Regions from separate parts of the Rossellomorea sp. NRS-1567 genome, predicted to be linked through region 1. Evidence: predicted binding sites of a transcription regulator. Region 1 holds the regulator's gene; the other holds the start of a gene.

Region 1 (12,436 bases):
ATCCATCAAGGGAAGGATCAATTTCTTTCTCGGTTTCACCTTCCTGGAACCATTCCGGGAGTTTTTCCGTACGAGTCGGCTTTCTTCGTCTATTCGTTTTATTTTCCTTTTTCCCTTCAGCCCACTCAAGATACTGCTTGTGTTCTTTTTTGGCTAATTCCATGGCTTCACTTGCAGTCGTCACCTTTTTCCTCGACCAATGGGACGCGATTTTTTCCATATATCCTTTTGTGAGCTTCATGTCCGTTTTCAGCAAAACATATTGTACCAGGACATTCATGACACCAATCGGCAACTTCTGTGACATGAGCACCTCTTCAACAGCCTGAAGGTCTGCCTTAGAAGGCGCTCCTCCATTTGATATGTCAGATAGAACATCCTTGGGCGACGTTGTTTCCAGATAATCAATAAGCTCTTCTTCTTTCGTGCGGGGTTTATCCGATTTCACAGGCGCTTTAGTCTCTATTCTCGCAGTCAAATCGGGCAGTTGATCACCTGTCTGAACCCCATACCAATCACGTGCGGTTTTGCGCAGCAGCTCTATATCGATGGTATCATCTGCATCCAGGGAGCTAAGGACGATATTTTTCATTTGAAGAGGATCAATTCCGTACAGATAGCTCAGTTTCAGAACCGTTTCCTTTACATTAGTCGTAAAGGCTTTACGTGGAACCATGGATTCAGATAACCCTGCCAGTAATAACTGAAAATCAAAATCGATATCATCCAGTGGAAGACCACCATTCTTCCCATATTTCATATATTGTTCACCAGACTTAGTCTCGGAATCCATATTTGCATCGTGTTGGAGAAAATTAATCTGTTCCGATGTGAAAACATCCTGAAAGGACCTGGTGATGTTTACGTGTTGCTGTTTATCTACCGATTCGTCAGTGAAGAATTTCTTTAAACGCAAATAATGAGTCCTGCCTATTTTCCGGTAAAGATACACATTTAACATGCCATCATGAAAGAATTCCTGAGGGGTAAGAGGTGGCTGCAGTTCATAAAGAAAGCTCCGATCCTCGTTGTCCCTTTTTTCGAACGCCTTTAACAATCCTATCCCTTCAAGCTTCATTCTCGCTTCATATACTTCTTGAAGATTAACAGACAGAACGTTCATCAGATGATAATGAGTAGAATGTGTGGACCACAGCCTGTTTTCTTCTACTTCTCCCCACAAACTCATATAAAGACTGTAACAAACCGAACCAATTAAAGGCTGGTACAGAAACGTGATGATTTTCCGATCGTATTCCTGAAGAATCCCATTTGTCCCTACCGTGTAGTGATCGATTGGTTGTATTTCATTCCAATGCTTCTTCATCATAGTTGGATTCTACCTTTCAAAAAAATAAAGAGAAAAGAGCTAAAGAATTACATCTTCAGCTCATTCTTCTACTCTTTCTTTATTAATTCTTTCAGTTCGTCTATAAATACATTAATATCCTTGAATTGTCTATACACAGATGCAAAGCGTACGTATGCAACTTCATCTACCTTAGCAAGTTGATCCATGACCATCTCACCGATCTTAACCGATTCTACTTCAGAAGCACCTTGATTACGGAGGTCCTTTTCAATATCCGTTGAGATCTTTTCTAATCTCTCAAGAGGTACCGGGCGTTTCTCACAAGCCTTGATCAACCCTCTCAAAATCTTCTCTCGACTAAACTCTTCTCTTACCCCTTCTTTTTTCACCACAATTAAAGGAAGCTCCTCAACCTTCTCGAAGGTCGTGAAGCGGAAAGTACATACTTCACATTCTCTTCTTCTCCTGATTGAACGTCCTTCATCAGCAGGTCGGGAGTCCACTACTCGTGTACCATTATGCTGGCAAGACGGGCACTTCATAATATCAGCTCCGTTATTACATACTATTACTTTCATCATATAAAAAAGCTGCGACTTACACAAGCTAATAAAGGATTTACCGTTATTTCACTTTTGTCAATTCACTGTCAAGCTTTTGATAATAATGGTTAATCTGTGCTTTTAAGACCGTATATGTACCAAAGACTTTCCCTCTATCCGCGCTGACCTTGAAATCGACTGCCGTTTCAAAAGGTCTTACCGTGATGACCGTTGCGACGATAAACAGTTGGGGAGTACCATTTTTACGGACCGTAATTTCCCCTCTGTCCTTAGACTGGGAAATCACCTCATACTCAGAGGATGAGAATAACTCTAATACTGCATTAAATGCACCTTGATGCATGGATTTATAATAACGTGATTTCAGGTCTTTATCTTCGTGCTGATCAGATGTCTCACATTCTGATTGAAACCGTTTAAAAAAAGTACGTATTCCGCTCATATAAAGTTCCTCCCTTTATTTACCCTTATTTTACACGAAAACCGCACGAATGAAAATTCAAAATCAATTCTGTACAAAAGCATAAAAAAAGAGATGCATCTAATACGCATCTCTTCTGAGTTATCTTCGATTAAAGGGCTTGAGCTTGAGCCTGAGACTTCTTCACTTGTACAGGACCCATACCACGTGGCAATTCAATTGTTTCACGCGTGTCAGCACCAAGAGCATCTGCAATATATTCAGCAGCGATGTTAGGATCTAAATCACCGCAAGTATATACATCAATACTGGCATAACCATGTTCAGGAAAACTGTGAATAGTCAGATGTGATTCTGAAATGATCACAACTCCACTAACACCTTGAGGAGCAAATTTATGGAAAGCTACCTCACGTACCTCTGCACCTGATTTCAGCGCAGCATCTACGAATGTTTTTTCAATTCCTACTACATCGTTTAATTTTTCAAAATCGCAACCCCATAATTCTGAGATTACATGACGACCCATTGTTTCCATTTCGTGTTTCCCCCTTTGACATAATTTTTTTCGTCAAAATGAACGTGTCCTTTGGCAAAATCTTAACTACCACGGGGGAAAGTTAGTCCGAAGAGGTCCTAACCCTTTAAGTAGCTAAATCAGTATTCATTTGCTAATAAGAAGTTCACGAAAAATAGTATACTTTGTTTAAAACTCTTTTGCAATAAATTTTTTAAACTTTTTATATGGGTGGACGATCGGTTGACTTCCGTGAGTGAATGCGGGTATTCACCCAAACATTAAAGTTTGTTTTAGTGATGTTCTAATCGTTGACCGTTCCTTTCCGCTACAGGCACTTGCTTTCCGCGGGGCGTGCGGTGAGCCTCCTCGGCTTCGCCTGCGGGGTCTCACCTGTCCCGCTATTCCCGCAGGAGTCAAGTGCCTTCCGCTGCAATCCACTCTGTGATACTACACTTTTACTAATTATACTTTTTGATAGATAAACATAAAAAAGATCTTTTTCAAAATTTGTTCCTAAAGTAACTTAATACATCCTTCATTAAATAGAGTGTTCTATACCATCTTTCTTAAAAAGCGAAATAAAAGAAAAGAACGCACCGGGAAAGGTACGTTCTAAGGATGAAGCTTATTGTTTATTTGGGTTCTTTCAAACGTTGACTTTTTGTTTTGCGTTCATTTTTGATGCAACGAATTTAGCCAGGTCAACGACGCGGCATGAATAGCCCCACTCGTTATCGTACCAGGCCAGTACCTTGACTTTTCGATCTCCCATTACCATCGTGGATAATCCGTCGATGATCGCTGAATGAGGATTTGTATTAAAGTCGATTGAAACTAATGGTTCCGTTGTGTATTGCAGTACTCCGTGTAAGGAACCAACAGATGCCGTAACGAAAGCTTCATTGATTTCTTCTACTGTTACGTCTCTTTTCACATCCACAACCAGGTCCACTAGGGAAACATTTGGTGTAGGCACACGTAATGCCATTCCGTGAAGCTTGCCGTTTAATTGAGGCAGAACCAATGATAATGCTTTGGCTGCACCTGTCGTGGTCGGGATGATCGATTGACCGCACGCTCTCGCTCTTCTCAAATCTTTATGTGGATTATCAATATTCTTTTGGTCATTTGTATAAGCATGGACAGTCGTCATAAGTCCATTTTCAATACCAAATTGCTCATCTAATACCTTCGCAACCGGCGCTAAGCAGTTCGTCGTACAAGATGCATTTGAAATGATGCTGTGTTCTTCAATATTTAATGCGCTTTCATTTACACCCATCACAATTGTAATGTCTTCATTTTTACCCGGGGCTGTCAGGATGACCTTTTTCGCTCCCGCTTCTAAATGAAGGCTCGCTTGATCTTTCGAATTGAATTTTCCAGTAGCTTCAATCACAATATCGATATTTAATTCGCCCCAAGGCAAAGCTTTAGGATCACGATTGCTTAATAGTAGGACACGTTTCCCATTGACGATGAGTGCATCATCTTCCGTCACCACATCTGCCTGAAATGTTCCATGATTTGTGTCATACTTTATTAAATGTGCTAATGTTTCAGCCGGGTAGCTTGCGTTAATGGCTACAACCTCTAAGTTTTCCTCTAATATTGCTTTCCTGAAAACCATTCTCCCAATACGTCCAAAACCATTGATTGCAATTTTCGCCTTCATAAATCCGGCTCCCCTCTATATTAATGTTATACTTATATGTTTATTTGCTAAAAATAGTATAACATATTTAGAGAATATGTTAATAAGTATTTTGAGGATTTTTAATGTTTTATTATTCTGACAAATAGGCTTATTGAATGTATATTACCATGGTTTGGATTCATACATTTTTTCAATGATATTGATTTAAACATTGACCGTTCCTTTCCGCTTCAGGCACTTGCTTTCCGCGGGGCGGGCGGTGAGCCTCCTCGGCTGCGCCTGCGGGGTCTCACCTGTCCCGCTATTCCCGCAGGAGTCAAGTGCCTTCCGCTACAATCCACTCTGTGCTGATACATATTTAGTGACTATACACGTTGACAGACATACACCACAAAGCCTCTATAGATACGTTTAGAGTTTGTCCTATATACATACGCAAACCAAAAAATCAATATTTATCGTCATAACTACTAATTATCTAGTGGACCAAATAAAAAGCCGACAAGAGGTTTCCTTGTCGGCTCATATGTCATTCTATGGTTTTAGATCCCAATCCACTAGTAGCGCATCAAGTTGTTCTTTAGTTTCATGTAAAGATCCGTTGTTGTCGATGATTGCGTCGGCAAGGCTTGCTTTGTCCTTTAAGGGGAATTGGGAAGCGATGCGGGATGATGCGTCTTCATGGTTAAAGTTGTTCCGCTCCATTAGACGGGATAGTTGGGTTTCTTCGTTCACGTATACTACGACTGTGCGATCGACCATCCACGTCAAGTTGCTTTCGAATAGAAGGGGAATATCCATGAAAATCGTATTTTTACCAGCTGCAATGGCTTCTTCCTTGTGGGCGAGCATCATGCTTCTGACGGCAGGATGAACGATTCCATTCAGCTTTTTTCGTTTTTCTTCAGAGTTAAAGATGATCTGGCCGAGTCTTTCCCGATTAATGGTTGAATCGTGATCGTGCAGTATGTGTTCACCGAATTCTTCCACAATCGCAAGGTAAGCCGGCTGATCAACCTCCACCACCATACGGGCAGCAAGATCAGCATCAATGATCGTATAGCCTTTTTCATTTAACATTTTCGACACTGTACTTTTACCACTTGCAATGCCACCTGTTAATCCTATAATGCTAACCATTATCCTATTCCTTTCTAGCTCAGCCATTAAAACCTCAGGATCCCTATAAGGATCAACAGAACTCCCGGGAGAAATGACACTCGGTGGATCCAGCGCAAATGAGAGAAGAATTCCCCCATTTTTAATCCTGAGAATAAGAACGTAAAGCTCATCACCAGGATGGCTAAAGTAAGTATGAATGGCGAGAAATTTAATAACGCTGCGCCAATTCCGGCACCGAATGCATCCAATGATAGTGCAATTCCAAGCATAAATGCTTCAATACCAGTAATCGTACCCGATCTATCAAAGTCTGCCGTTAACGGCCTTCTTAAAATTTGAACCACTAATCCTATAGATTTAATCTCAAAGTTAATTAACGTTTTTTCTTGGGATAATACCGTTTCTTTTTCCGGTCTAAAGAACTGGTACAGTACCGCCGCCCCGATCACAACCAGAATCAGCCCGCCGATCCTTCCAGCCCAAAGCGGAGAGATAATGGATCCGATGGTCTGACCAAGCAACATGGCCAACAGTAAGGAGCTCGCCGAACAAATGGATATGATGCTGATTGATTTTGTAGGGATTTTCACTTTTCGTAATCCGTAAGTTAAACCTGTGCTAAAACTATCAAGACTTACAGCAAACGCCAGCAGTAATAAGGAGATTGTTTCACTCATCTAATAGCCCTCCCAAAAATCATTACAATAATATATGGTAAGGGCTTATCAGATGTTAATTGTTCTTTCTAACGTTGGCAGTCGGGACAATAGTGCGTCCCTCTCCCTGCTGAGACCTTCTTCTCGATGGGAGTGCCACACTTTCGACAAGGTTCTTCCTTCCGGCTATACACGAAGAGGTTCTGTTGGAACATACCCATTTGTCCCTGCGAATTCACATAGGAGCGAATCGTACTCCCTCCCATTTCCACGGCTTCGGTTAGCGTATGAATGATTTCTTTGTACAAACGTTCAATTTCTTCAGGTGAAAGAGATTTCGATTTCCGGTCAGGATGTATACCTGCACGAAACAACGCTTCATCCACATAGATATTCCCCAGTCCCACGAGGACCGTTTGATCTAATAATGTGGCTTTCACGATTCTTTCTGTCCTGCTCAGCTTTTCAGCTAAGTAGCCAGGAGTAAATTCGGATTGGAATGGCTCCGGCCCCAACTGCAGGAGGGGAAGATGAAGCAGTTCCTCCCCTTTCCTGAATAGGTGCATCGTCCCAAACTTCCGGACATCACGGTATCTGAGTTCTGTGTTATCCGTAAAGTGAAATATGACGTGAGTGTGCTTTTCAATGGGGTCCCGGCTTTCAGACAAGTTGTACTTTCCTTCCATTCTCAAGTGAGAAACAAGGGCCACGTCGTTTAAATAAAAGATCAGGAATTTCCCTCTTCTTCTCATTTCAAGTATTTCCTGCCCCTTCAAGCTATGAACAAATTCATCGGGCTCGACGGGGCTTTTAATCATCTTAGGCCAAAAAACCGAGACGTCTTTGATTTTCTTTCCAATCACAAGAAGCTCAAGCGTCCTTCTGACCGTTTCTACTTCAGGCAGCTCCGGCACTCTGCCACCTCCTTATCAAACTCTACTTCGCGTCGTACCATGTTTGACCGTATGAGTAATCGACCTTTAATGGAACTTCCAACTCCATCGCATTCTCCATTACTTCAGGAACAATCTTCTTTAACACTTCGATTTCTTCTTCAGGCGCTTCAAAGATCAATTCATCATGCACCTGCAGCAATAATCGTGATTGAAGATTTTCTTCTTTTAACCTTGCAGCCATATCAATCATCGCCTTCTTGATGATGTCGGCTGCACTTCCTTGAATCGGAGTGTTCATTGCTGTACGTTCAGCGAAACTTCTTAAGTTGAAATTACGGCTGGTGATCTCAGGCAGGTAACGTCGGCGATTAAGCAGAGTGGTCACATAGCCCTTCTGCTTTGCATCCTGTACGATATCATCCATATATTCTTTAACACCAGGGAAGCTTTCCAGATACTTCTTAATGAATTCCCCTGCTTCTTTTCGGGTAATATCAAGGCTTTGAGAAAGACCGTAGTCACTGATTCCGTATACGATTCCGAAGTTAACGGCTTTCGCATGCCTTCTCATATTAGACGTGACCTCTTCCTTTGCCACCCCAAAGACGTCCATCGCTGTTTTCGTATGAATGTCCATATCATTTCTGAAAGCTTCCACCAATTTCTCATCTTTGGCAATATGGGCAAGTACACGCAGCTCAATTTGAGAGTAGTCTGCAGCGAACATGACCCAGCCTTTTTCAGATGGAATGAACGCCTGACGGATCTTCCTTCCTTCTTCAAGCCGGATCGGAATATTTTGCAGGTTAGGGTCCGTCGAGCTTAATCGTCCCGTTTGAGTCAGGGCCTGGTTGAATCGTGTATGAATCTTACTCGAATCTTGATGGACGACCTTCAATAACCCCTCTAAATACGTGGATTGCAGCTTCCCTAGCTGACGGTAATGCAGGATATGTTCAATGATTTCATGCTTGGACTGAAGTTTTTCCAGTACGTCAGCAGAAGTGGAATAACCGGTTTTGGTTTTCTTCACGACCGGTAAACCCAGCTTTTCAAAAAGAATCACGCCGAGCTGCTTCGGAGAATTAATATTAAAGCTCTCTCCGGCTTGTCCATGTATGTTCTTTTCTAATTCTTCCAGGCGATGTGAAAGCTCTTCTTTCATAGTGAGCAAACGCTCTTGATCCACTTTCACGCCGGTGAATTCCATTTCGGCTAAAATAAGGGCAAGGGGTAATTCTAACTCTGCAAATAATTCATAGAGATTGTTTTCTTTTAATTCTTCCATACATGTGTTCTTCAATTCATGAAGAATGAATGCTTTTCGTGCAAGATGCTCTGATAGAATGTCAGTGGAAGGAACCTTCTGCTTGGCACCTTTTCCATACACCGCTTCATCGGATTCGATAGAAGGTTGACCGTGTCCTTTTGATATCGTAGCGAAGTCTTCACTCGATTCAGAAGGATTGATAATGTAAGATGCTAACAGCAGATCAAACTTTATCCCTTTTATGTCAACTCCCTGTCTCTTTAGCGCGACGACGGTTTCCTTCGAGTTGTACACGTATTTCGTTGCGCTTTCGTTTTCAGCCCATTCCTTAAATGCTTCTGAATTCAATGCCGTCTCAAGCGTAAAGAAAATCGTACCTTTCTCATTGTGCAGACTCATCCCGATTACTTCGCCGAGGTGATAATTCTCCTCCAGCATTTCAATGTATAATGAGCTTTCGTTCGCAAGGTGTTCTTCTTTGATGGTTTCAACTATCTCAAAGGAGATATCATCCAGTTCCTGAGGCTCTTCTTGAGTGGTTTCGCCCATTTTCTCCAGTAGTGAGTTGAATCCGAGATCCCGGTAAACTCCCTTTAGTTTCCCTTCATCCATTCCATCATAATTCAGCTCTTCCACTCCAATCTCGATTGGAGCTTCCCTTAGGATGGTCGCGAGTTCCTTACTCATGATCGCTTGTTCTTTATTTTCTTCGAGCTTTTCTTTTAATTTCTTCCCGCTGACCTTGTCAATGGAGTCTAGCAGCTTTTCAAGGGAATCAAATTCTTTTAGCAGCTTGATCGCCGTTTTCTCCCCTACACCCGGCACGCCTGGAATATTATCAGAGCTATCCCCCATCAGACCTTTCATATCGATGATGCGATCAGGTGTGATTTCCCATTTTTCTTTTATATGCTCGGGAGTATACACTTCGATATCCGTTATACCTTTTCTCGTAATACAAACCGTCGTAGTCTTCGAGCTTAACTGGGTTAAATCCTTATCCCCGGAATACACCTTTACCTCGTACCCGTCAGATTCCGCTTGCAGGGAGAGCGTTCCGATAATATCATCCGCTTCATAGTTTTCTTTTTCATAGCGCTTAATTCCGTATGCATCCAAAAGCTCGCGGATATACGGAAATTGCTCGGACAATTCCGGTGGAGTCTTTTGTCTGCCGCCTTTGTATTCCTTGAATGTCTTATGTCTGAAAGTCGTTTTCCCTGCATCAAAAGCGACTAAAATATGAGATGGTTTTTCGTCTTCGAGTATTTTTTGCAGCATGGTGGTAAAACCGTATACTGCGTTTGTATGTACACCTTTGTCGTTATTTAATAAAGGCAGTGCGAAGAATGCACGGTAAGCAATACTATTGCCGTCGATCAATACTAATTTTTTTGACATGTAAGTACCTCCTGTAAAGGCTTCTGATTCTATATGTTTATTCTATCATGTTGGGGAATGAAAGGAAAAATGGGGGCCTTATTAAGTCCCCATAGATGACTTTGATTAGATTTTGAATCAGAGTCATTTATGGGTGGGTTTTCGATAAAAGGAACATAAAATTGAAAAAAACTGTTGAAGAATGAGATCACTCAATCTTCAACAGTTTCTTCTTTTATTCTGTATACCCCATCAACAGTCTTGCATATGGGGAGTCAGATGGTAAGATGATAACCGTTTTATCATCCACTGTTTTCTTATAAGTTTCCAGCGTTTTGTAGAGGTCATAGAAATCGGGATCCTTGGAGAACGATTTGTTGTATATTTGTGCCGCTTCCGATTCCCCTTCTGCCCTGATGACATTGGCGTCAGCCCCTGCTTTTGCCAGCAGCTCCTTCACTTCACGATCTGTTTCAGCCGTGATCCGCTGTTTCTCGGCATCCCCCATTGAGAGGTATTCCTGGGCCTTTGATTCACGTTCTGAAATCATACGCGTATAGACAGAGTTTTCATTTGCTTCCGGTAAATCCGTACGCTTCATACGGACATCCTGAACGACAATTCCGTATCCATCCCGTTCAAGAAGCTCGTTCACTTTGTCAGTCACCCGATCGTTCAAACTTCCCCGGGAAGACTTTTCATCATTGATGATTTCATCATATTCTAATTGCCCGAGCTCGGACCTGACGACAGAGTAGATGAACTCTTCCATTTTCGTCTCTGCGTTGATGACCGTTCTTGCATTCTTGATCATTTTAAGAGGATCTTCGATACGCCATACGGCATAGTTGTCGATGAGCATCCGCTTTTTATCTTTTGTATTGATCTCAGCTTCCGTTACATCATACGTCATTTGATGCTTAGGCAGGGTAGTAACAGACTGAATGAACGGTATCTTATATTTCAAACCGGGTTCTTTGTCTATTCTTACGACTTCCCCGAATTGACGGACGACTTTATACTCTCCTTCTTTGACAATGAAGAGACTGGTAAACAGCAGAAGAATGATGGCAGCGAGAATGACTAGGAAGATCCCTAACTTTGTATAACGCTTCCACTCAATAGGTTCTTTCTTCTTTTGATTGATGTCAAAGACGTTTTGATCACTCATTCTCTTCACTCCCTTCCTGCTTCACCTGGCCGTTTTGATTTTCAAGCTGTCGAATCGGGAAGTATTTCAACGTTTCTCCACTATCCTTCATAATGTAGATTTCTGCATTCGGAAGAACATTCTCCAGGGTCTCTAATACAAGTCGTTTTCTCGTAATCTCAGGATTCGATTTGTATTCGTTATACAGCTTATCAAATACGGCTACATCTCCACGGGCCTGCTCCACACGCGCAATTTTATCCCCTTTTGCCCTGGACATGATCGCATCTTTTTCACCTTTTGCTTCATTTGATCGCTGGTTACGATATTTCTTTGCTTCATTTATTTTCGTGTTCATCGTTTCCCTTGCGTCCGTCACGGCTGTAAAGGCTGATCGAACCTCTGCATTCGGCAGCTCGACATCCTGCAATTTTACTGCAAGAATGGAAATACCAATATCGTAATCATCAATCAGGGTGGTTAGTAAATCTCTTACTTCCGCCTCGATTTCCGCTTTTCCAGATGTTAACGCATCATCTATCAAAGAGCTTCCTATAATGCTTCTTAAAGAAGATGAAGTAGCATCGTAAAGAATTTCCTTCGGGTTGTCTGAGTTAAATAAGTACGTTTCAGGATCTGTGATTTTCCATTGAACCACTAGATCAGCGAGAACGATGTACTCATCTCCCGTGATCATTTTCGTTTCTTTCGGAAAGTCCTTGATCTTCCCGTCTTTTTCTTCATATCCAAATTGCAGACTGAAGGTTTCTTTAGACAGGACTTCCACTGATTGCATCGGCCATGGCATCTTGAAGTGCAGCCCAGGCTCAACGACTGGCTCTCCCGCTTCTCCAAATGTCAATACAAGAGCTTGTTCTGATTCATCAACGGTATACCAGGAAGTCAATAACACAACAATTAAAATAATGGCCGCTACAACCATCCCTGTCACCATGTAAATTCGTTTTAAACTCATATGCGCCCTCCCTTTTCTATCTCTATATCTTATTAATCGCCTACTAAGATATACGGACTTACTACAAAAAGGTTTCATTAATATTAAGAGAAGATGACAAAAGAGGGAGTTAATGTAGTAGGATCGCGGTGTGTGGATTCCTAACTGGATGCATCCGTCAGCTGGCAAGTAAGCTTTGCATTCATTATGGAGATAGCGCTTTCAAAATAAAAAAGCGAAAAGACGAGAACGGGGTTAGTTCTCGCCTTTTCTTAACACCTTGGATGAAGGGGTTTCACTTAGTATCGTAACACCCTTTTATTAACTGGATTTAAACCTATTGTAAATACAATGTAAAATAATTGTAAACTAACTAAGATTTTCTTATCCCTTCACCTAAAGAATAGCTTGAAGACTGTTTGTATAAGGAGACTGTGAACGTCGTACCTTCATTCACTTCACTGTCCACTTCGATCTTTCCTTCATGAGCTTCGATGATATGCTTCACAATGGCTAAACCTAAGCCCGTTCCGC
Region 2 (12,436 bases), on a different contig from region 1:
TTGATAGACTAGTAACGGACTTAATTGAAGTTGGTTTTTTACATAACATAATATCAAAGAGAAGACGCAAATGAGGTATGATGCATGAAAAAAGAAACATGGAGATTCATTGACTCAGGGAATTGTTCCCCTTCTTATAATATGGCCCTTGATGAGGCGCTACTGGATTGGCATAGCGAGGGAAAGATTCCTCCCACGATCAGGTTTTATGGCTGGGATCCCGCGACGCTCTCGATCGGTTATTTCCAAAAGGTAGAAAAGGAAATCAATCTTGATGCAGTGAAAGAGCACAGTCTTGGCTTTGTCAGAAGACCGACGGGAGGCAGAGGGGTTCTGCATGAACATGAATTGACGTACAGCGTCATTGTTTCTGAAGAGCACCCGGAAATGCCTAAAACCGTTACAGAAGCATACCGGGTGATTTCGGAAGGGATCTTAAAAGGATTTCAAGGACTTGGACTCGAAGCCTATTTTGCCGTTCCTAAAACAGCAGAAGAGCGGGAAGGGTTAAAGAATCCACGTTCAGCCGTTTGTTTTGATGCACCGAGCTGGTATGAACTGGTGGTAGAAGGAAGAAAAGTGGCGGGCAGTGCCCAGACGCGCCAAAAAGGTGTCATCCTTCAACACGGTTCCATTCTATTGGATCTTGACGAAGATAAGCTGTTCAGCCTGTTTCACTATCCATCTGACCGGGTGAAAGAGCGTATGCAGCGGGCATTTAAAAGCAAGGCTGTCGCGATGAACGAAATCAGTTCGGAAACGGTCACCATGGATATGGCGAAGGAAGCATTCAAAAAAGGTTTTGAGGAAGGATTGAATATTCACCTGGAGCCATATGAACTTTCTGAAGAGGAAACACAATATGTTGTGGACCTTGCCAAAACCCGGTACGAATCAGATGACTGGAATTTCAAACGATAAAAAATTTTTTGTAGAAAAAAAGCGATGCTTGTCGCTTTTTTCCTGTTTTACCAACTATTACGCGACTTGGATTTATATCAAGTTCTAAATTAATAGAAATGGTCGGAGTATTATATGATTATCTATTAAATCCTTCTGTTTTCTATTTTTATTGGCATATTATCCGTTTGACAAACAAATGACCTATTGACCTGAAACACAATATGTGGTGTGTCGAATAATTTTTTACACACTATATGTTGTGTTTATTTATTGCTTTTCCAATTGAGCTATGATATCGTATTATTTGATATAACACATCAAAGTTAACAACAAACAAATGAAAGATTTGAGATAGAAGGAGTTGTCTTTATGACTGTTGCGTCTAAAAACACAATGAAATTAAACATCGAAAGATTAAATCAGGATATTGGATTGTTTCCTCAAGTACATCCCATAACCCCGGATATGAAAACTACACATAAGGGTGTATCCCGTCTTGTCATGATTGATCGCTATTCTTTCAAAGACACGGAAAAGATCACTCTTTCAGAAGGTGATTTCGTGGTCCTCACCATCAAAGAAGATCCTAAATTCCCTGCAAGAGGATTAGGGTATATCACAAGCATCGACTGGGAGACGAAGAAAGCAGATGTTTGGATCGAAGAAGAGTACAGAAGTGCCATCGACAAACCTGAAGAAATGGAAACGGGTGTCGTCTCAAGAACACTTGATGTCATTGAAAAACCTCTCGAAGTCTACTACGAACAAATTGCGAAGCGTAACGCAACAGGCTTGGCAGAAGTGGAAAAAACTCCTGAAAAGAGACAAGTTTGGTTTGAAAAATTCTATCATGAATTAGTGAACCTGCATTTTGTTCCTGCTGGCCGGGTGCTTTATGGAGCGGGTGCCGGAACAGACGTAACGTACTTCAACTGTTACGTGATGCCTTTCGTACAGGATTCCCGAGAAGGGATTTCAGAACATCGCAAGCAGGTGATGGAGATCATGAGCCGAGGCGGGGGTGTCGGAACGAACGGATCGACTCTTCGCCCACGAAATACTCTGGCTAAAGGTGTGAACGGTAAATCCTCCGGTTCGGTTTCCTGGCTGGATGACATCGCTAAATTGACTCATTTGGTTGAGCAGGGCGGATCAAGACGTGGGGCACAAATGATCATGCTTTCAGATTGGCATCCCGATATTATCGAATTCATCATTTCTAAAATGCAAAACCCGCGTATTCTGCGATATCTTCTTGAAAATACAGAAGATGAAACGATTAAAAAAGCAGCACAGGATAAGTTGAAATTCACCCCTCTGGCTGAACAAGAGGAAGCGATGTATCAAGGAATCCTAAATTATAGACAAATCCCTGGATACGGTGGATTTGATGCGAAAATCCTTAAGAATGCAGAAGAAAAGCTCCGTACAGGCGGAACATACAGCGTCCATAATTCAGAATTCCTGACAGGAGCGAATATCTCGGTTTGCCTGACAAGCGACTTTATGGAAGCCGTGGAAAACGATCGTGAATACGAACTGCGCTTCCCTGATGTAGAAAGCTATAATGAAGAGCAGATGAAATACTATAATGAAGAATGGCACAACGTAGGGGATGTCCGTGAGTGGGAAAAGCTCGGCTACAAAGTGCGTACTTACCGTAAGATCAAGGCGAAAGAACTTTGGAATCTTATCAATGTATGTGCAACCTATTCTGCAGAGCCTGGAATCTTCTTTATTGATAACGCGAATGACATGACGAATGCGAAAGCATACGGTCAAAAGGTAGTTGCTACGAACCCATGCGGTGAACAGCCTCTTGCTCCATATTCCGTGTGTAACCTGGCAGCCGTCAACCTTGCTCAGTTTGCCAATAAAGAGACGAAAACCGTTGATTTTGAAAAATTGAAGCGTACCGTTGAAGTGGGTGTTCGCATGCAGGACAACGTCATCGACGCGACTCCTTACTTCCTGGATGAAAACAAAAAGCAGGCCCTTGGTGAGCGACGTGTTGGCCTTGGTGTAATGGGTCTTGCAGATTTGTTGATCTACTGTGAGAAAGAATACGGTTCTGAAGAAGGCAATCAGCTTGTGGATGAAGTATTTGAAGTCATCGCCACAACCGCTTATCGTGCTTCTGTTGAATTATCGAAGGAAAAAGGAAGCTTTCCATTCCTGACTGGAAGCACCGATGAAGAAACGAAAGCTTTACGAAAAGCATTTGTGGAAACGGGCTTTATGAAGAAGATGCCTAAGGATGTCCGAACAGACATTGAACAGTATGGAATCCGGAATTCCCATCTGTTAACTGTTGCTCCTACAGGTTCAACAGGTACGATGGTTGGAGTATCTACCGGGCTTGAACCTTACTTCTCCTTCACGTACTACAGAAGCGGTCGTCTTGGTAAGTTCATTGAAGTGAAAGCGGATATTGTAGAGGATTACTTGAAGAGAAATCCGGATGCAGATACTGACAATCTTCCAGAATGGTTTGTTTCTTCCATGAGCTTGGCGCCACAAGCACATGCCGATGTCCAATGTGTCATTCAGAATTGGATCGACAGCTCTATTTCGAAAACGGTTAATGCCCCTCGTGGTTATACGGTTGATCAAGTTGAAAAAGTGTATGAGCGACTCTATAAGGGTGGAGCAAAAGGTGGAACCGTCTACGTTGACGGAAGCCGTGATTCACAAGTTCTTACCCTTAAGGCAGAAGAAAACAGCTTTGATGACGAGGACGAACAGGAACAACAAGACATTCCTACATCGAAAAAGCCGATCGTGTTACTTGATACGATTCAGGACGTACGTTCAACAGACGTGTCCATTGGTTCTGAAGTTGGGAATACGTGTCCAGTCTGCCGTAAAGGGACGGTAAAAGATATGGGTGGCTGCAATACTTGTACAAACTGCGGCGCTCAGCTGAAATGCGGACTATAATATATGAAGAAAGGTAGGAGGGACTGGTTCCCCTCCTATTTTTTTAGTCTAAAATCCTTCTTTGTGAATTAAAGATGTAGTAAGAGACATTGAAGGAGTGGGGCCTTTGGACATCGATGGCGTTTTTTCAGGTGGAGGCATAAAGGGGCTCGCGTTGATTGGGGCATATCAAGCATTAGAGGAGAAGGGCTACAAATTTAAGAGGCTCGCAGGAACAAGTGCCGGAGCGGTGATTGCAGCATTTATTGCCGCCGGTTATTCGAGCAGGGAGCTCTTGAAAATCATGGATGATATAGATTTTAATAAATTGCTGGACTCAAACGCGATCATCTCTCTCCCTATAATAAAATGGCTTCGGGTTTACAATCGTTTAGGTTTATATAAGGGAGTGGCGCTTGAAAGTTGGGTGGAAGAAAAGCTGAAAGCGAGGGGAATTTATACGTTCGCCGATTTACCACCCCATTCACTCCGGGTCATCGCTTCGGATTTATCGAATGGCAGATTGTTGGTTCTCCCGGATGATCTTGAGAAGTACGGCATTGCGAAAGAAACCTTTCCCGTTGCCAGGGCGATACGAATGAGTGCGAGTCTTCCTTACTTCTTTGAACCTGTAAAGCTGCGATCTTTAGAAGGAATAAGTTTCATGGTGGATGGTGGGGTGCTCAGTAACTTTCCTATGTGGCTGTTTGATAGGGAAAATGTGAAAAAGATAAGGCCGGTCATCGGGGTGAAGTTAAGTCACGATCTAATCGGAAAGCCAAAAAAACAAATCAAAAATGCGATTGATATGTATGAAGCCCTCTTTACTACGATGAAAGATGCACATGATTCAAGATACATTTCCAGAAAACTTGAAAAAAACATCATTTTTATTCCTACTGAAGGTGTGCTCACGACCGAATTCGGATTAACTCCCGAAAAAAGAGCAGAGCTCTTTCAATACGGGAAATCAAAAGCGGAAGCATTCCTTCAAAAATGGCCGTATTAATAAAACAATCGAGCTCCTAAAATGAGGCTCGATTGTTTTTCTTATTCTTTTTTCCTTCAATTACAGTAAGGTTGGCATTGGATTTCTTTCGTATCGAACGTTTCTTTGAGGCGTTTGATACTTGAGGCTTACTTGGAGACTTTTTCTTATGCCGCCTCTTTGATTGTTTGGCTGCTTTAAGAAACGCTCTCTGTTCATTACTATTACCAGCCCGCCTCCCGCTGAACCATCTTCGGTAAATGAAGTAGATGATTCCGATCACAGCTGCTGTAACAAGTAATTGTTTAACTAGCCCTAAAGGATTTCCGAATAGGGAAGTGAAGAGCCCTACAATAGCTAACAATATTAATGTGATAACAAAGATATTACGAGCGTTCAACAAAGCCACCTCCTTACAATACAATCCATTATACATATCTATACTATTATTCTAGACAATTCCCTTGTTATTTAACCATATTATTTATCGATTTTCTGTGAATTTTTGCTGGGGTTATTTTCTGAAACTTGGAAAGATATTATCTATTTTACTAAAAAATGAATCAAAGGACTAGAGATAGGTTTTATCACCCATATTTCCTCATCATCCACAGATGAAAAATAAGTAAAAACATGCAAATGTTTAAGTCAATGGGACATACTACGAATGGAGGTGTTTCAGATGGCTGAACAAAAGGGACAGCATGAAAAGATTCAGGATGGCACAGAAGAAAGCAAGGAAAATCCACGTTTAGAGCAGAATCAGGGTGAAAAACCACTATCGTTCATGGCAATGGTTGTGGTGACGGGCTTTATCGGTGGGATGTTATGGAGTTCAATTGCCTATATTTGTTACTTTTTTTCCTTTACGAAAATCGAGCCAAATATTATATTTGAGCCGTGGGCGGTTGGTGACTGGGTGGACAAATGGATCGGTATCGTTCTTTCCATTGTGGCTTACGGAGTGATTTCTATAGGTGTGGCCCTCATTTATTATGGTTTATTACGAAAATTCAAGTCTATGTGGGTAGGAGTTGCCTACGGAGTAGCGTTATACCTAGCTTTCTTTTTACTGCTCAATCCTCTTTTCCCGAGCATTGAATCCTTTACATCCATTGACTATCACACTTTGATCACAACCTTCTGCCTGTATATTTTGTATGGCGTATTTATCGGCTATTCGATTTCTTATGAAGAAAATGAATTGAGACATCAGAATGAGAAAGAAAAATCAGGGGAAGTATCCCATTAACAAATCCTCATTATCAGACAATTATGTAGGTATAGGTATAAGGTTTGTGTTAGAATGTTCATGATGAACATTCTATTTTTTTAGGGGTTTACATATGATGAAAATCTTGCTTTTAAATGGTCCTAACTTAAATAGGCTCGGGAAACGTGAACCCGATATTTATGGACATGTCACCCTGCCGCAACTTGAGGGGAAGCTTTCGAAACAAGCAGAAGGTGAAGGATTTCAACTCTTTTCAGCTCAATCGAACCATGAAGGGGAACTGATTGATTACATACACAGGGCAGAGGATGAAGGGTATGGGGGAATCATCCTGAATCCCGGTGCTTTCACGCATTACAGCTATGCGATAAGAGATGCAGTGGCTTCGGTATCAGTACCGGTAGTGGAAGTGCATATATCTAATATCCATGCCCGTGAAGCGTTCAGACATCAATCTGTCGTGGCAGCTGAAACGGTTGGCCAGATCGTCGGTTTTGGACTGTTTGGTTACGAATTGGCTTTACAAGCGATCATAAAGAATATTAAGGGAGTGGAATTGAATGAAGATTGAACGATTAAGAGAGACTTTTTCAGAAAACGAACTTGACGGGGTTTTACTTACAAGTACCTACAACCGTCGGTACATGACAAACTTTACGGGTTCATCAGGTGTTGCTCTGATTTCTAAAGAGAAAGCATTATTCATAACAGATTTCCGCTACATCGAGCAAGCAACCGAGCAGGCTGCCGATTTTGAAATCGTCCAGCATACTGGACCCATCCATGAGGAAGTAGCCAAACAAGTGAAAAAACTTGGGATCAAGAAACTGGGCTTTGAGAAGAACTACATGACATTCAGTGCGTATGACAGCTATCGTGAAGTGCTGGAAGCAGAACTTGTACCGGTATCCGGGCTGGTGGAAAAGTTACGCTTGATTAAGACACCTGAAGAGCTTAAGATAATTAAGGATGCGGCGGATATTGCCGATGCAGCATTTAAGCATATATTAGATTTTATTAAACCGGGTGTGACAGAGTTAGAAGTTTCCAATGAATTAGAATTCTTCATGAGAAAAGCGGGAGCGACATCTTCATCTTTTGATATCATCGTTGCTTCAGGTAATCGTTCTGCACTTCCTCATGGGGTCGCCAGTGATAAAGTCATTGAAAAAGGTGATTTTGTAACGTTGGATTATGGTGCATACTATAAAGGATATTGCTCCGATATGACACGTACATTATCTGTAGGAGAACCAAGTGAGAAATTGAAAGAGATCTATGACGTCGTTCTACAATCACAGCTTCTGGCTATGGAAAAAATCAAGCCTGGTATGACAGGTAAAGATGCGGATGCTATTGCACGTGATTACATAACAGAAAAGGGTTATGGAGAGTATTTCGGACATTCACTGGGACACGGAATCGGCCTTGAAGTCCATGAAGGACCAGGATTGTCTTCCCGTTCCGATGTGGTACTGGAGCCTGGAATGATCGTAACGGTTGAACCGGGCGTCTATGTTCCGGGTGTTGGCGGTGTTCGTATTGAAGATGATACACTCATAACAGAAGATTCCAATGAAACACTGACACATTCTACAAAAGATCTAATCATTCTGCCATTGTAGTCCTAAAGACAGTTCTACTAGACAATAGGAGGAAATAAATATGATTTCAGTAAATGATTTTCGTACAGGTTTGACGATTGAAGTCGATAACGGGATATGGCGAGTAATCGATTTCCAACACGTTAAACCAGGTAAAGGGGCAGCATTCGTTCGCTCCAAACTTCGTAACCTGCGCACAGGTGCCATCCAGGAAAAAACGTTCCGTGCAGGAGAAAAAGTAGGAAAAGCCCAAATCGATAACCGTAAAATGCAATACCTGTATGCTAATGGTGACATGCATGTATTCATGGACAACGAAAGCTACGATCAAATCGAACTTCCGGCTTCTTCCATTGAATATGAATTGAAATACCTGAAAGAAAACATGGAAGTGCACATCATGATGTACGGTGGAGAAACTCTTGGAGTCGAGCTTCCTAACTCAGTTGAATTGAAAGTAACTGAAACAGAACCGGGTATCAAAGGCGATACAGCTTCCGGTGGTTCAAAGCCTGCTACAGTGGAAACAGGATTAGTGGTTAACGTACCGTTCTTCGTCAACGAAGGAGACACATTGATCATTAACACAACGGACGGATCTTACGTATCACGTGGATAATTGAATGTGAAAAGCCTGAGCGAGATTATTCTCGTTCGGGCTTTTTTTATATTAAATCTCCCAATCCCCGCCTCAAATCTTCCAACTCTACTGTCATAATCTCATCCCACTAGAATACATTGTATTATCGGGAAGCATGTACGAAGGTTCATTTCCGTGTTCATACATTCCGAAGTGGAACAAGATTAGGAGGTACCTAAATGCAAGAAGTTCTAGCCTTACTACCCAGCACTATTTCTGACAAAGTCCTGACCCTTCCACAAGATCTTATTGACCGAATTGAAGAAATCAGAGTTCGTACCAACCGTGTGTTGGAGGTCACGGCCAGGGGGAAGCCATATTTTCTTTCCTATACCGTTACCGAGGAAGATAGCGAACAGCTCATTAACAAACTATCCAGGCATTCATTTTATACATTGGAAGAAGAACTGAAGAGAGGATATATCACGATTGAAGGCGGACATCGGGTCGGTCTTGCCGGCAAGGTCATTCTAGAGGGTGGTGTGGTGAAAGGGATTCGGAATCTGTCTTCCTTTAACATCAGGATTGCGAGACAAAAGCTTGGCATAGCTCAATCTATTTTTCCATATGTTTATGATAGTGGCTGGAAGCATACGATGATTATCGGCTCGCCTCAGACAGGGAAAACCACATTGCTAAGAGATCTTGCACGTTTGATCTCGACCGGCGTCCCGGAAAAAAAGATCCCTCCTTTTAAAGTAGGGATTGTCGATGAACGGTCCGAAATTGCCGGCTGTGTAAATGGAATCCCCCAGCTGATGTTCGGACCCAGGGTGGACGTGCTGGATGCATGTCCGAAGGCTGAAGGGATGATGATGCTGATCCGCTCCATGAGTCCCGACGTCCTGATTGTGGATGAGATTGGCCGCGTGGAAGATGGTCAAGCTATCCAGGAAGCCGTTAATGCCGGTATTACCCTTGTGATGACGACTCATGGATCTACATTCGCGGAAGTAGCGAAGAGACCGGTTATCAAGGACATTGTGAATCTTCAAACCATTGAGCGGTTTGTTGAACTAAGGAGAGGGGATGAGCCTGGTAAGGTTCATGAAGTGTGGAATGAACACGGTCAATCTCTTCTGAAAAAAGTGAGTGTGACATAAATGATTAAACTAATCGGTGCTGTTTTCATCCTGCTTTCTACTTCCTGGGCTGGATTCGAAGCGTCTAAATATTTAACGGAAAGACCGAGGCAGCTTCGGTTGTTGAAGGTGGCCCTCCAGTCATTGGAAGCAGAAATCACATACAGCCATACCCCATTGCATGAAGCAACGAGAAAGATCTCCAAGCAGTTGCAAAAACCTGTTTCCTGGTTCTTTGAAACGTTCTCAAAGAAATTAACGGAGCAGGAGATTTCAGTGAAGAAAGCGTGGGAAGAAAGCCTGAATGATATATGGAAATTAACGGCTTTTAAAACAGGTGAATATGAAATCCTGAAACAATTTGGAGAAAACCTGGGCAAACACGACATGTTGACCCAGCAGAAACATATACAGTTAGCGTTAAAACATCTGGAAAGAGAAGAATCAGAGGCGATAGAAAAGCAGAGAAAATATGAAAAGATGACGAAGAGCTTGGGGTTCTTGTCAGGTTTATTATTGATCATCCTATTACTCTAACGATGCTTCATAGGTCAATACTTTCATACATGCCAATCGCTTGCGAGAAGTTTAGAAACCAGGAGGGAAATGAATATGGGAATTGATGTGGATATTATTTTCAAGATCGCAGGGGTGGGGATTGTAGTGGCCTTTTTGCATACGATTTTAGATCAGGTCGGGAAAAAGGAATATGCACAGTGGGTTACCCTCTTTGGGTTCATCTATATTCTGTTTATGGTAGCCTCGATTGTCGATGATCTGTTCCAGAAGATTAAATCGGTCTTCTTATATCAAGGTTAGGGGGCGTCCGCGATTGAAATCATTCAAATTGTTGGTATAGCACTGGTTGCGACCTTTCTGGCTTTGATCGTGAAAGAGCAGAAACCAAATTTTGCTTTCTTGCTTATTGTGTTTGTAGGATGTTCGATTTTTTTATTTCTGATCGATCAAATTTACTCCATCATTCATATGATTGAGAAGCTTGCTGCGAATGCAAATGTGAATATGGTGTATGTAGAAACCATTCTCAAAATTATCGGCATCGCCTACATAGCGGAATTCGCTTCTCACATTACAAAGGATGCCGGACAAGGTGCTCTTGCGGCGAAAGTGGAGCTTGCAGGGAAGATTTTGATTTTAGCAATGGCGGTACCTATATTAACAGTGATTATCGAAACGATCATCAACATGATCCCAACTGGATAAGCGAAACGTTAAGAGGTGGAATAAATTGTTGCAAATATATCGAATAATCGTCATAGCACTCGTCATTTTTTTCGTAGGAGCCTCCAGTGGACAAGCTGAAGAAGGGGAAGAACAGAATCCGCCCGATTCGACGATTCAACAGCAAATGATCGATCAGCAGTTAGATCAGTTAGGAATCGAAGAATTAAAAGGGTTTTGGAACAGTATTGTGGATGAATACGGTGGCTATCTTCCTGAAAGTCAAAAGGGCAGTTTGGTTGATTTTATCAAAGGAGAAAAAGAGTTTTCTTTTAAAGCATGGTTTAGTGGAATCTTCAAGTTCGCCTTCCAGGAGCTTGTGATGAATGGGAAGCTATTAGGAACGCTGATTATGCTCACGATTTTCAGTATGTTTCTTCAATCCCTGCAGAATGCATTCGAAGGAGGGAGTGTCAGCAAGGTTGCATATAGCATTGTGTTCATGGTGTTGATCATCATCGCCCTTAATAGTTTTCACGTGGCGATTGATTACACCCGGGATGCCATCTCCACCATGATCCACTTCATCATTGCCCTCATACCTTTGTTGTTAGCCCTTATTGCCGCTTCCGGGGGAATAGTATCTGCCGCATTTTTCCATCCTGTGATTATCTTTTTAATGAACACAAGCGGTTTGTTGATCCAAAATGTCGTGCTGCCCCTGCTATTTCTGGCGGCGCTTTTAAGTATCGTAAGTACCCTTTCCACTCATTATAAAGTGACGCAGCTGGCACAATTATTGCGCACATGGAGTATCGGGTTATTAGGAGCCTTCATGACCGTTTTCCTTGGTGTTATATCCGTACAGGGAGCCACGGCAGCGGTGACTGATGGGATTACCATTCGAACAGCGAAATTTGTAACAGGAAATTTTGTACCTGTGATCGGCAGAATGTTCACCGATGCGACGGACACAGTGATCAGCGCTTCCGTTCTATTAAAGAATACAGTGGGAATCGCTGGTGTCGCCATTGTTCTGATCATTGCAGCTTTTCCCGCAATCAAGATCCTCATGATTGCGTTTATTTATAAATTAGCAGCGGCTCTCTTGCAACCCCTCGGTGGCGGACCGGTGATAGAATGTCTCGATATCATTGCCAAAAGTGTGATTTATGTGTTTGCGGCCCTTGCCATTGTATCCTTTATGTTCTTTTTGAGTCTTACCGTCATCATTGCAGCAGGAAATATCACGATGATGATGAGATAAAGAGGAAGGAGTATCGTCATGTCATTTCTCACCGATTGGATTACAAATATTATAATCTTTGTTCTCTTAGCCACCGTCATTGACATGCTTCTTCCCAGTTCCAACATGCAAAAATATGCGAAAATCGTGACTGGCTTATTGTTGATCACCATTATCCTTACCCCTTTGTTTAAATTAATGTCAACCGATTTTGATACGGTGATGGAGTCAATTGATATAAATGGAGATTCCCGGAATAATTCAGTAGAAAATTTAATAGAAATGAAGAAAAAAGAAATACAAGCCTCACAACGTGCATATATTTTAGAACAGATGGCTGTCCAAATGAAACAACAAGCTGAAAAGGAGATGATGGATGAACACGGTAAGGTCATTGAGAAGGTTGTAGTAAAAGCAGATGATTTGGAGAATGTCCCGGATAGTATCACAGAAGTGACAGTGGTAGTGAAAGACAAACAAGAAAACACTACGATTGAAACCGTTCAAAACGTGGAGATCGATACGGGAGCTGAGCCAAGAAAGAAAACCCCTGAAGAAAGTACGTCCCAAATGGCCTCCTTACTTGCCGAGCAATGGAATCTTACACCAGACAAAATAATCATTACAGTTGAAGGGGG

Evidence for each region. Region 1 encodes NrdR, which represses ribonucleotide reductase genes. Its sites were predicted from a motif close to AACACNATATATNGTGTT; they were not measured.
Region 2: ACIFOD_RS00445 (vitamin B12-dependent ribonucleotide reductase) is a predicted target of NrdR. The motif match lies at 1,150-1,167, and genes of this name have one in related genera.

The regions. Positions count from the first base shown of each region.
Region 1 covers NZ_JBITPL010000026.1:70,109-82,544, forward strand. The annotation lists gene ACIFOD_RS19585 (replication initiation and membrane attachment family protein) at 1-1,327, opposite strand, end outside; gene nrdR (transcriptional regulator NrdR) at 1,399-1,854, opposite strand; gene ACIFOD_RS19595 (cytosolic protein) at 1,937-2,317, opposite strand; gene speD (adenosylmethionine decarboxylase) at 2,448-2,834, opposite strand; gene ACIFOD_RS19605 (glyceraldehyde-3-phosphate dehydrogenase) at 3,463-4,491, opposite strand; gene coaE (dephospho-CoA kinase) at 5,008-5,613, opposite strand; gene ytaF (sporulation membrane protein YtaF) at 5,640-6,272, opposite strand; gene mutM (DNA-formamidopyrimidine glycosylase) at 6,341-7,165, opposite strand; gene polA (DNA polymerase I) at 7,188-9,818, opposite strand; gene hflC (protease modulator HflC) at 10,033-10,968, opposite strand; gene hflK (FtsH protease activity modulator HflK) at 10,961-11,923, opposite strand; gene pnpS (two-component system histidine kinase PnpS) at 12,276-12,436, opposite strand, start outside.
Region 2 covers NZ_JBITPL010000001.1:78,485-90,920, reverse strand. The annotation lists gene ACIFOD_RS00450 (lipoate--protein ligase family protein) at 85-921, shown strand; gene ACIFOD_RS00445 (vitamin B12-dependent ribonucleotide reductase) at 1,273-3,843, shown strand; gene ACIFOD_RS00440 (patatin-like phospholipase family protein) at 3,950-4,831, shown strand; gene ACIFOD_RS00435 (SA1362 family protein) at 4,848-5,210, opposite strand; gene ACIFOD_RS00430 (YqhR family membrane protein) at 5,493-6,062, shown strand; gene aroQ (type II 3-dehydroquinate dehydratase) at 6,157-6,615, shown strand; gene ACIFOD_RS00420 (M24 family metallopeptidase) at 6,605-7,669, shown strand; gene efp (elongation factor P) at 7,710-8,267, shown strand; gene spoIIIAA (stage III sporulation protein AA) at 8,468-9,391, shown strand; gene spoIIIAB (stage III sporulation protein SpoIIIAB) at 9,392-9,907, shown strand; gene spoIIIAC (stage III sporulation protein AC) at 9,983-10,189, shown strand; gene spoIIIAD (stage III sporulation protein AD) at 10,202-10,594, shown strand; gene spoIIIAE (stage III sporulation protein AE) at 10,623-11,819, shown strand; gene spoIIIAF (stage III sporulation protein AF) at 11,838-12,436, shown strand, end outside.